DNA from 2 places in the Pseudochelatococcus sp. B33 genome. Region 1 is predicted to be linked to the other one. Evidence: predicted binding sites of a transcription regulator. Region 1 holds the regulator's gene; the other holds the start of a gene.

What was found. Region 1 encodes LexA, which represses DNA repair genes until DNA is damaged. Its sites were predicted from a motif close to TGTTCNNNNTGTGTTCNG; they were not measured.
Region 2: recA (recombinase RecA) is a predicted target of LexA. The motif match lies at 1,871-1,888, and genes of this name have one in related genera.

Annotation. Positions count from the first base shown of each region.
Region 1 is NZ_JBSEFH010000011.1:67,529-73,120, forward strand. It holds gene ACUSIJ_RS13655 (ComEC/Rec2 family competence protein) at 1-2,106, shown strand, start outside; gene lexA (transcriptional repressor LexA) at 2,134-2,859, opposite strand; gene parE (DNA topoisomerase IV subunit B) at 3,148-5,319, opposite strand.
Region 2 is NZ_JBSEFH010000023.1:75,489-81,080, forward strand. It holds gene cysN (sulfate adenylyltransferase subunit CysN) at 1-1,760, shown strand, start outside; gene recA (recombinase RecA) at 1,982-3,067, shown strand; gene alaS (alanine--tRNA ligase) at 3,304-5,592, shown strand, end outside.

The sequences.
Region 1 (5,592 bases):
GTGGCGTTCTATTTCGCCGCCGACCGCGAGCCCGCGCCGTGGTCCGGCCCCGTGGCGGCGGCCGTCATGATAGCCGTCGCCGTCATGCTGCGCGGGCACTGGCGGGCGCGGACGGCGGCCATGGCCGCCGGCGTCCTGTTCCTCGGCTTCTCCATGGCGGCGATGCGCACGCAATGGGTGGCGCAGCCGGTGCTCAACCGCACGGTCATTGCGCCGGTCACGGGCTTCGTGCGCTCCGTCGAGGAGCGGCCGCAGGGGCCGCGCGCCATCATCGACGTGGAGGACATCGGCGGCCTCGCGGCGGGGGAGCGGCCGGCCCGCGTGCGCATCGGCCTGCGCCGCGGCACGGCCATCGCGCCCGGAACGCGCATCGTGGCCACGGCGCGGCTGGTGCCGCCGCCGCAGCCGGCGCGCCCCGGCGGCTACGACTTCGCCCGCGACGCGTTCTTCGGCGGCATCGGCGCAGTGGGGTCCGTCAACGGCCGGGTCGAGGCGATCGCCGGCCGGCATCCGCCGACACCGCCGGGCGCCCGGCTCGCGGCGTGGATAGACAATCATCGCAATGCATTGACACGTCGCATCATCGAGGCCGGCGGCGGCCCCTTGCAGGGTAGCGGCCACGGCAAGGACGGAGAGGAGCGGGCGCGGGGGCAGGAGGCGGCCTTCGTGGCGGCGCTCGTCACCGGCAAGCGCGGCATGCTGACCGACGAAACCAACGAATCCCTGCGCGCGGCGGGCATCTACCACGTGGTGTCGATCGGCGGCTTCCACATGACGCTGGTTGCGGGGACGATCTTCTTTCTCGCGCGCGCCCTGCTGGCGCTGTCTCCCGGCATGGCGTTGCGCCGGCCGGTGCGCAAGGCGGCGGCGGTGGCGGGCATCGCCGGGGCCGGCGTCTATTGCGTGTTCTCGGGTGCGGGCATCGACACGTTGCGGGCGCTCGTCGTGACGCTGATCGTCATGGGCGCGATCCTGGCGGACCGGCCGGCGCTCTCCATGCGCAATCTCGCGCTCGCCGCCTTCGTCTGCCTCACGTTCCAGCCCGAAACCCTGCTCGGGCCGAGCTTCCAGATGTCGTTCGCGGGCGTCGCCGCGCTGATCGCGCTGTTCGAGCGGTGGAGCGACGGCGCGCGGGCGCACGGCATGATGCCGCTCAGGGAAGGCGGCGGCCTGCATCTGCCGGACGCCGGGCTGCGCGGCGGGCGGCTCTACCGGCTCGTCGTCGTCAGCACGGCCACGACCGTGGTCGCGATGCTGGCCACCGGCCCGTTCAGCACCTATCATTTCCAGACCTTCAATCCGTGGGGGCTCGTCGGCAACGCCTTCGGCCTGCCGCTGGTGGAACTGCTCGTCATGCCGCTCGCCTTCATGGGCGTCATGGCCTATCCGCTCGGGCTCGACGGCCCGTTCTGGCATCTGGCCGGCCTCGCGGCCGCGCCGGTGCTTGCCGGCTCGACGATCATCGAGGGGTTCGCCGGCGCCGTGGTCGTGGTGCCCTCGTTCGGGCCGGGTGTGCTGGTCCTGCTGGTGGCAGCCCTCCTGTGGACCTGCCTCTGGACGACGCCGCTCAGATGGTTCGCCATCCTCCCGGCGGGCCTCGGCGTGGCGCTCGCCGCCATGCCCGACCGGCCGGACATGCTCATCGACCGCGAAGGCAGGGGCGCGATGGTACGGGCGGCGGACGGCCGCTATCTCGTTCTCGGCCGCCCGTCCGCCTTCACCGTCGAGCAATGGCTGCGGTCGGACGGCGATCCGCGCCGGGCGGGTGATCCATCACTGCGTGCCGGCGTTGCCTGTGACCGCATCGGCTGCGTCACCGTGCTGCCGGAGGGGCGCAGCGTCGCCTTCGCCCTCGACGAGCGGGCCGCCTACGAGGACTGTACCCGCGCCGCCGTTGTCGTGACGCGCTGGCGCGCGCCGGAAAACTGCGCCGCCCGCCACGTCATCGACAGAACCGACCTCGACCGGCACGGCGCTCTGGCGCTGATTTTCGAGGGCGACGATCTCGTCATCAGGGGCCGGCCGGACGGCGAGAACGGCAATGTCCGGGCAGGTGATGCCGGATCGTCCGACAACCGGCCCTGGCGACGTCCGGCCCATCGGTGACGTCCCCGAAGGGCCTTGCCAGCGGCCTCAGTAACGGCGGACGAGGCTGATGAGCTTGCCCTGGATGCGCACCCTGTCGGGCCCCAGAACACGCGTCTCGTAGGCCGGATTGGCGGCTTCGAGCGCGATCGAGGAACCGCGCTTGCGCAGGCGTTTCAGGGTGGCTTCCTCGTCATCGATGAGCGCGACGACGATGTCCCCGGTGTCGGCGTTGTCCTGCCGACGCAGGATGACTGTGTCGCCATCGAGAATCCCGGCCTCGATCATCGAATCGCCCCGCACTTCCAGGGCGAAATGCTCGCCGGGGGACAGCAGCTCGGGCGGCAGGGTCAGCGAATGGCTCGAATTCTGGATCGCCGTGATGGGCGTGCCGGCCGCGATACGCCCCATCACCGGAATGGTAAGCCCGCCGGAGGAGACGGGGTCGATTTCCTGCACGGGCCTGTCGACGTTGGCCCGTCCGCCGGCGGGAGCGCGGCCGAGGCCGCCCTCGACGATGCTCGGACTGAAGCGGCCGCGCGGCACCGGCGCGGTCGGCACTTCCGGCAGCCGAATCACCTCGATGGCGCGCGCCCGGTTCGGCAGCCGGCGGATGAAACCGCGCTCCTCGAGCGCGATGATCAGCCGGTGGATCCCCGACTTGGAGCGCAGGTTCAGCGCGTCCTTCATCTCATCGAACGAAGGAGGAACTCCGGACTCGCGCATCCGTTCATGAATAAACCGAAGCAGATCGTGTTGCTTGCGCGTCAGCATGGATTACGCGTCCTCCCGGGATTTCCGCCAGTTCGTAACGTCAAATGACGAGGCACGAAACGAAACGCGAACACCATACACGTTCTTAATGTGTTCCGCAAGCGTCACTGTTCACGATAAGCCTTAAAACTTTGTTGTTTGGAGCGGGGCGGCGCGCCGATTTCCGCCTGGCGGTGCGACTTTCATCGGCCGGCGCACAGGGAAAGCCGATTCTACAGCGTCGATTCTGTGGCGGGGCTGGCCGCGTTCCCGCGGACGACGGCCCGCCGCGGATCAGATGTCGAGATCTCAGATGTCCAGATCCGTGGCGAAGGCCGCGTGTTCCTGGATGAAGGAGAAGCGGGCTTCCGGCTTGTTGCCCATCAGCCGCTCGACCGCCTCGCCGATTTCGGGCCGCGCGTCGTGATCCACCACCACCCGGAGCAGGGTGCGCTTGCGCGGATCCATGGTGGTTTCCTTGAGCTGCGCCGGCAGCATCTCGCCGAGGCCCTTGAAGCGGCCAATATCCACCTTCTTGCCCTTGAAGGTCGTGCGCATCAGCTCCTGCCGGTGCGTCTCGTCGCGGGCGTAGACGGTCTTGCCGCCTTGGCTCAGGCGGAACAGCGGCGGCACGGCCAGATACAGGTGCCGCCCGTCGATGAGGCGCGGCGTCTGCTGCCAGAAGAACGTGATGAGGAGCGAGGCGATATGGGCGCCGTCCACGTCGGCGTCGGTCATGATGATGATCTTGTCGTAGCGCAGGTCCGCCTCGCGATAGGCGGAGCCCGCGCCGCAGCCCAGCGCCAGCATCAGATCCGCGATCTGCTGGTTCTGCAAAAGCTTGTCGCGTCCGGCGGAAGCGACGTTGAGGATCTTGCCGCGCAACGGCAGAATGGCCTGCGTGGCGCGGTCGCGCGCCTGCTTGGCCGATCCGCCGGCCGAATCGCCCTCGACCAGAAAGAGCTCCGACCCCTCCGCGCCCGCCCGCGTGCAGTCGGCGAGCTTGCCGGGCAGGCGCAGGCGGCGCGTCGCCGTCTTGCGGGCGACTTCCTTTTCGGCGCGCCGGCGCAGCCGTTCCTCGGCGCGCTCCACCGTCCAGTCGAGGAGCCGGGAGGCCTGCTGGGGCGCGGCGGCGAGCCAGTGGTCGAAGGCGTCTCGCACCGCGTTCTCGACGATGCGCGCGGCCTCCGTCGTCGCGAGCCGGTCCTTGGTCTGGCCCTGGAATTCCGGCTCGCGGATGAAAACCGAGAGCATTGCCGCGCACGAGGTCATGATGTCGTCGGCGGTGATCTGCGCCGCGCGCTTCGACTGGTTGACGCGCTCGGCGTGGTCGCGCAGGCCGCGCAGCAGGGCGGCGCGCAGGCCCTGTTCGTGCGTGCCGCCCTCGGGCGTCGGGATGGTGTTGCAATAGGAGGCGACGTGGCCGTCGTCCTGCGTGTACCAGGCGATCGCCCATTCCAGCGAGCCGTGGGCTCCCGTCGGGGCGCCTGTCGTGCCTGCCTTGCCGTTGGTGGCGGACTTGTCGATGCGGCCGGAGAAGATGGTGTCGACGACGAGCTCGCGCCCCTCGATCTCCTGCGCCAGATAGTCCCGCAAGCCGCCGGGGAAGCGGAAGGTCGCCTCGGCCGGCACCTTGCCGCCGGCGGGCAGCAGTTCCGGCGCGCAGCGCCAGCGGATCTCGACGCCGCCGAACAGGAACGCCTTCGAGCGCGCCATGCGGAAGAGGCGCGCCGGATCGAACCGCGTGCCGGGGCCGAAGATTTCGGCGTCCGGCTTGAAACGCACGCGCGTGCCGCGCCGGTTGCTGACGCGCCCCAGCGTCGCGAGGGGCCCGAGCGGCAACCCGCGCGAAAACTCCTGCCGGTAGAGGATCTGCCCGCGCGCGACCTCGACCTCGAGCTTTTCCGAGAGCGCGTTCACCACCGACACGCCGACCCCGTGCAGGCCGCCCGATGTCTCGTAGACCTTGGAATCGAACTTGCCGCCGGCGTGCAGCGTGGTGAGAATCACCTCGAGCGCCGACTTGTCGGGGAACTTCGGATGCGGATCGACGGGAATGCCGCGCCCGTTGTCGGTGACGGCGAGGAACCCGTCGGCCGACAGCTCCACCTCGATGAAGCCGGCGTATCCCGCCACGGCCTCGTCCATGGCGTTGTCGATGACCTCGGCGAAGAGGTGATGCAGCGCCTTCTCGTCCGTGCCGCCGATATACATGCCGGGACGCCGGCGCACGGGCTCGAGCCCCTCCAGCACCTCGATGGACGAGGCGTCATAGCCTGCCTCGGGCTGGCCGGGGTTCCCGGCAGCCTGCGCCTGTTCCCGCTTGACGGCGGCCACGTTCCTGGCCGCGGCAGCCGCACGGCCGGAGGCGGCTCTGGCGGCCGAACCGGCGCCTGAAGAGCTGACGCCCGTCCTGGTGGCCGGCTCGGCGCCGCCCCCGCCTGCCGGGGTGCCGAAAAGGTCGTTGCCATCCGTCATCATGCCCGCCCGTATTCCAATCCGCCGATGAAGATTCCAGCCATGCCAGGGACAACCCGACATGGGACGATCCGAATGGAACGCCCCGGACAGGACATGCACGGCGACACCGCATGCGTCCGAGGCGAACGGACAGGAAACATGCAGTTGTACCGCGAACTGTCAAGGGGCCGGGGAACCATGACCTGTGACGACGACCCAGTATGGAAAACGCATCAAGAATGCCACGGCGGCATCGCCGGCCACAATCTTGGAGGATGAAAATCCGCAATTAAC
Region 2 (5,592 bases), on a different contig from region 1:
CCGCGCTTGAGGACGATTCCCGGCGGGTCGGCACCACCGGCGGTGACATCGACTTCGCCCTGCTGGTGGACGGGCTGGAGGCGGAGCGCGAGCAGGGTATCACCATCGACGTCGCCTATCGCTACTTCTCGACGCCGCACCGCTCGTTCATCGTCGCCGACACGCCCGGCCACGAGCAATACACCCGCAACATGGCGACCGGCGCGTCGAACGCCGACCTCGCGATCCTCCTGATCGACGCGCGCAAGGGCCTGCTCACCCAGACGCGCCGCCACAGCGTCATCGCCTCGCTGCTGGGCATCCGCCATGTCGTGCTCGCCGTGAACAAGATCGACCTCGTCGGTTTCGATCAGGCGACGTTCGGCGCCATCGTGGCCGACTATGAGGTGTTCGCGAAAGACCTCGGCTTCCTGACCGTGCAGGCCATCCCGCTCTCGGCCCGCTTCGGCGACAACGTCTCCGCACCGAGCAATGCGACCCCCTGGTACGAGGGGCCGACGCTGCTCGGCCATCTGGAGACGGTGGATATCGAGGCGCGCGACGGCAACGGCCCGTTCCGCTTTCCGGTGCAATGGGTCAACCGGCCGAATCTCGATTTTCGCGGCTTCTCCGGCACGATCGCCGGCGGCCGCGTCACGGTGGGCGATGCCGTCGTCGCGGCGGGGTCCGGCAAGCGCAGCCGGGTTGCACGCATCGTCACCTTCGACGGTGATCTGTCGGCGGCCGAAGCAGGCGATGCCGTGACGCTGGTGCTCGCCGATGAGATCGACGCGCCGCGCGGCGAGGTGTTCGTCGATCCGCGCCATCGGCCGATCGTGGCGACGCGGCTTGCCGCCCGCCTTGTCTGGATGGCCGACGAGATGCTGGTGCCCGGCCGTTCCTACAACCTCAAGCTCGGCACGCGCGCGGTGCCCGCGACGGTACGTGCCATCCGCCACTATCTCGATATCGAAACGCTGGCGCAGACGCCCGTCGTATCGCTCGGCCTCAACGCCATCGGCCTTGTCGAGATCGAGACGCTGGTGCCGATCGCCTTCGATCCTTACGCGGACAACCGCGAGATGGGCGCCTTCATCCTCATCGACCGCTATAGCAATGCGACGGTCGCGGCCGGGATGGCGGTCGAGGCGCTCGGCGCCACCAACGTGCACCGCCATGGCTTCGACGTGGACCGCGCCGCGCGCGCCGACATCAAGCGCCAGCGGCCGCTCGTGCTGTGGTTCACCGGGCTGCCCGGCTCGGGCAAGTCGACCATCGCCAATCTGGTTGAGGCGAAGCTGCACGCGCTCGGCCGCCACACTATGACGCTCGACGGCGACGCGCTGCGGCAGGGGCTCAACGCCGATCTCGGCTTCGACGCACCGGCGCGCACGGAGAACATCCGCCGCGTGGGCGAGGTGGCGCGGCTGATGGCGGATGCGGGCCTGATCGTGCTGTGCGCCTTCGTCTCGCCCTTCCGCGCCGACCGTGACCGGGTGCGCGAGCGCTTCGCGCCGGGCGAGTTCGTCGAGATCTTCGTGGACGCGCCGGCCGAGGTCTGCGCCGAACGCGATCCCAAGGGGCTCTATGCCCAGGCGAGGGAGGGCAAGATTGCCGCCTTCACCGGCGTCGGCCAGGACTACGAACCACCGCTCGACCCCGAAATCCGCCTCGACGCCGCAGGCCCCGATCCCGAGGTGCTCGCCGCCGTCGTGGTGGAGCGGATCGAGGCACTGGTGCTCGGCGCCGACCGCAGCGCCGAGACGTCGTCGGAATTGTAGACGAAGGCCGGACACGATAAACTCCCGATATTGTCTGAGAGCCGACCCCGCGTCGGCCATTCTCTTCACCTGCGACGCCTGTGTCAGCTACTCGCGACGAATGTTGCATTGAGAACATAAAAAGAACTTGTGCGCAAGAACAAATTATGTACACTTGGCCTGTGCAGATGAACCGGACGCACGTTGAAATGGCGGGCGACCTACCATAAGGATTAATCGAGATGTCTCAGGCCGGTTTGCGACTCGTAGAAGGTAGTTCCATGGACAAGACGAAGGCGCTGGACGCCGCCCTGGCCCAGATCGAACGCGCGTTCGGCAAGGGCTCCATCATGCGGCTGGGCAAGGCGCAGGGACAGATTGAGATCGAGACCGTGTCCACGGGTTCCCTTGGCCTCGACATCGCGCTGGGGGTCGGCGGGTTGCCGCGCGGGCGCATCGTCGAGATTTTCGGTCCCGAGTCCTCGGGCAAGACGACGCTGGCGCTGCACACCATCGCCGAGGCGCAGAAGAAGGGCGGCTCGTGCGCCTTCATCGACGCCGAGCATGCGCTCGATCCGGTCTATGCGCGCAAGCTGGGCGTGAACCTTGACGACCTGCTGATCTCGCAGCCCGATACGGGCGAGCAGGCACTTGAAATCTGCGACACGCTGGTGCGTTCGGGGGCGATCGACGTGCTCGTTGTCGATTCGGTGGCGGCGCTGACGCCCCGCGCCGAGATCGAGGGCGACATGGGCGACATGCAGCCGGGGCTCCAGGCCCGGCTGATGAGCCAGGCGCTGCGCAAGCTCACGGCCTCCATCTCGCGTTCCAACACGATGGTGATCTTCATCAACCAGATCCGCATGAAGATTGGCGTCATGTATGGCTCGCCGGAGACGACCACGGGCGGCAACGCGCTCAAGTTCTACGCCTCCGTCCGCCTCGACATTCGCCGTATCGGTTCGATCAAGGACCGCGACGAGATCGTCGGCAACACCACCCGCGTCAAGGTGGTGAAGAACAAGGTCGCGCCGCCCTTCAAGCAGGTCGAGTTCGATATCATGTACGGCGAGGGGGTATCGAAGCTCGGTGAATTGCTCGATCTCGGCGTCAAGGGCGGCATCGTCGACAAGTCCGGCGCATGGTTCTCCTACGACAGCCAGCGGTTGGGGCAGGGGCGCGAGAACTCCAAGCAGTTTCTCAAGAACAACCCCGAGATTGCCGACAGGATCGAGGCGGCGATCCGCCAGAACTCCTCTGTGCTTGCCGACCGTATTCTGGACAATGCCGATTCTCCGGTCGACGATACGGATGAGGGCGCTGCCTGAGGTTCTCGCGGCGCGCCGTTCGACGCGCCGAGCTGGCGGAGGACGGGGCGGATTCGGCGATTTCGTATTTGCAGACGGGTTAAATCCTTCTAGAAAAGGCGCTCGGGAATGTTACCTGCCTCCGGGCGGGGCTTCATCTCCCGGGTGCCAGCTCTCGATATGAACTGGTAGACCGGGGGGATATTGGCGGCGGATGGGTGCACGGCATGCCATCCGCAGGGCGCAGGTAGGGCGTGATGAGCGGCGTAAACGAGATTCGGTCCACTTTTCTTGATTATTTCGCGGCCAATGGCCATGAGGTCGTGCCTTCCAGCCCGCTCGTGCCGCGCAATGACCCGACCCTGATGTTCACCAGCGCCGGCATGGTGCCGTTCAAGAACGTGTTCACCGGCGCGGAGAAACGGGCCTATTCGCGTGCCGCGAGTTCCCAGAAGTGCGTCCGCGCCGGCGGCAAGCACAACGATCTCGACAATGTCGGCTATACCGCCCGCCACCACACCTTTTTCGAGATGCTCGGTAATTTCTCCTTTGGCGATTATTTCAAGGAGCACGCGATCGAACTTGCCTGGAAATTGGTCACGCGCGAGTTCGGCCTGCCGGAGAAGAAGCTGCTGGTGACGGTGTTCTCCGAGGACGAGGAGGCCGTCGGTCTGTGGAGGAAGATCGCCGGCCTGCCGGATGAGAAGATCATTCGCATCTCCACCTCGGACAACTTCTGGTCAATGGGCGACACGGGGCCGTGCGGGCCATGCTCCGAGATCTTTTACGACCACGGCGAGCACATCCCCGGCGGGCCGCCCGGCAGCCCGGACGAGAACGGCGATCGTTTCATCGAAATCTGGAACCTCGTCTTCATGCAGTACGATCAGGTTGCGCCTGGCCAACGGCTGCTGCTGCCGCGCCCGTCGATCGATACGGGCATGGGGCTCGAGCGTATTTCCGCCGTTCTGCAGGGCACGCACGACAACTATGCCACTGACCTGTTCCGGGCGCTGATCGAAGCCGTCGCCAACGCGACCGGCGTCGACCCCGATGGGCCGCAGGCGGTGAGCCACCGCGTCATCGCCGATCACCTGCGCGCGTCGGCGTTTCTCGTCGCCGACGGCGTGCTGCCGTCGAACGAGGGGCGTGGCTATGTGGTACGCCGCATCATGCGCCGGGCCATGCGCCATGCCCAGTTGCTCGGCGCGCGTGAGCCGCTGATGTGGCGTCTCGTGCCCGCGCTGGTGCGGCAGATGGGCGAGGCGTACCCTGAACTGGTGCGCGCCCAGTCGCTCATCGGCGAGACGCTGCATCTGGAGGAGAGGCGCTTCCGCAAGACGCTGGAGCGCGGCCTTTCCATACTGGATGCCGAAAGCCGCGACCTTCTTGCCGGCAGCGAGCTTTCCGGTGAGGTGGCGTTCACGCTCTACGATACTTACGGCTTCCCGCTCGATCTGACGCAGGATGCCCTGCGTCCGCGTTCAATCGGTGTCGATGTCGAGGGTTTCAATGCGGCGATGGAACGCCAGCGCCAGCAGGCGCGCGCCGCCTGGACGGGCTCGGGCGAGGCTGCGACGGAGGCGTTGTGGTTCTCGCTCAAGGACCGCATTGGACCGACCGAGTTCCTGGGCTATGAAGTGGAGTCGGCCGAGGGCGTCGTCACGGCGCTGGTGCGCGACGGGGCCGAGGTCCAGTTGCTCGCCGCGGGCGAGGAGGGGGTCGTGCTGGTCAACCAGACGCCGTTCTACGCCGAGTCGGGCGGTCAGGTGGGTGATACCGGCTGGATCTCCGCGCCGGGAGTGTCGGCCGAGGTGTTCGGCACGACGAAGAAACTCGGCGATGTGTTCCTGCATCGCGTGCGGGTGAGCGAAGGCGCGCTCTCGCCCGGGGGCGCTGTCGCGCTGAAGGTGGACCACGAACGCCGGACCGCCATCCGCGCCAACCATTCCGCCACCCATCTCCTGCACGAGGCGCTGCGCGAAATACTGGGCGATCACGTGGCGCAGAAGGGTTCGCTCGTGGCGCCCGACCGGCTGCGCTTCGATTTCAGCCATCCCGGCCCGATCAGCGCCGGCGAACTGCGCCAGATCGAGGATCTCGCCAACACGCTCGTGCTGCGTAACGAGCCCGTCGTGACGCGCTCCATGGCCGTCGACGAGGCAATCGAGTCCGGTGCGCGGGCTCTGTTCGGCGAGAAATACGGCGACGAGGTGCGGGTCGTCAGCATGGGCACCAGACCCGAGGCGGGGGGCAAGCCGTTCTCGGTCGAGCTGTGCGGCGGCACCCATGTGACGCGCACGGGCGATATCGGCCTCGTGCGAGTGGTGTCGGAAGGCGCCGTGGCGTCGGGTGTCCGCCGCATCGAGGCGATGACGGGCGTGGGCGCGCGGCGGCATCTCGTGGAGGAGAGCGAGCTTCTGCACGGGATTTCGGATCTGCTGCGCACACCGGTGGGCGATCTCGGCGGGCGGCTTGAGGCGCTGGTCGAGGAGCGCCGCAAGCTCGAACGCGACCTGGCGGAGGCGCGCAAGAAGCTGGCGCTC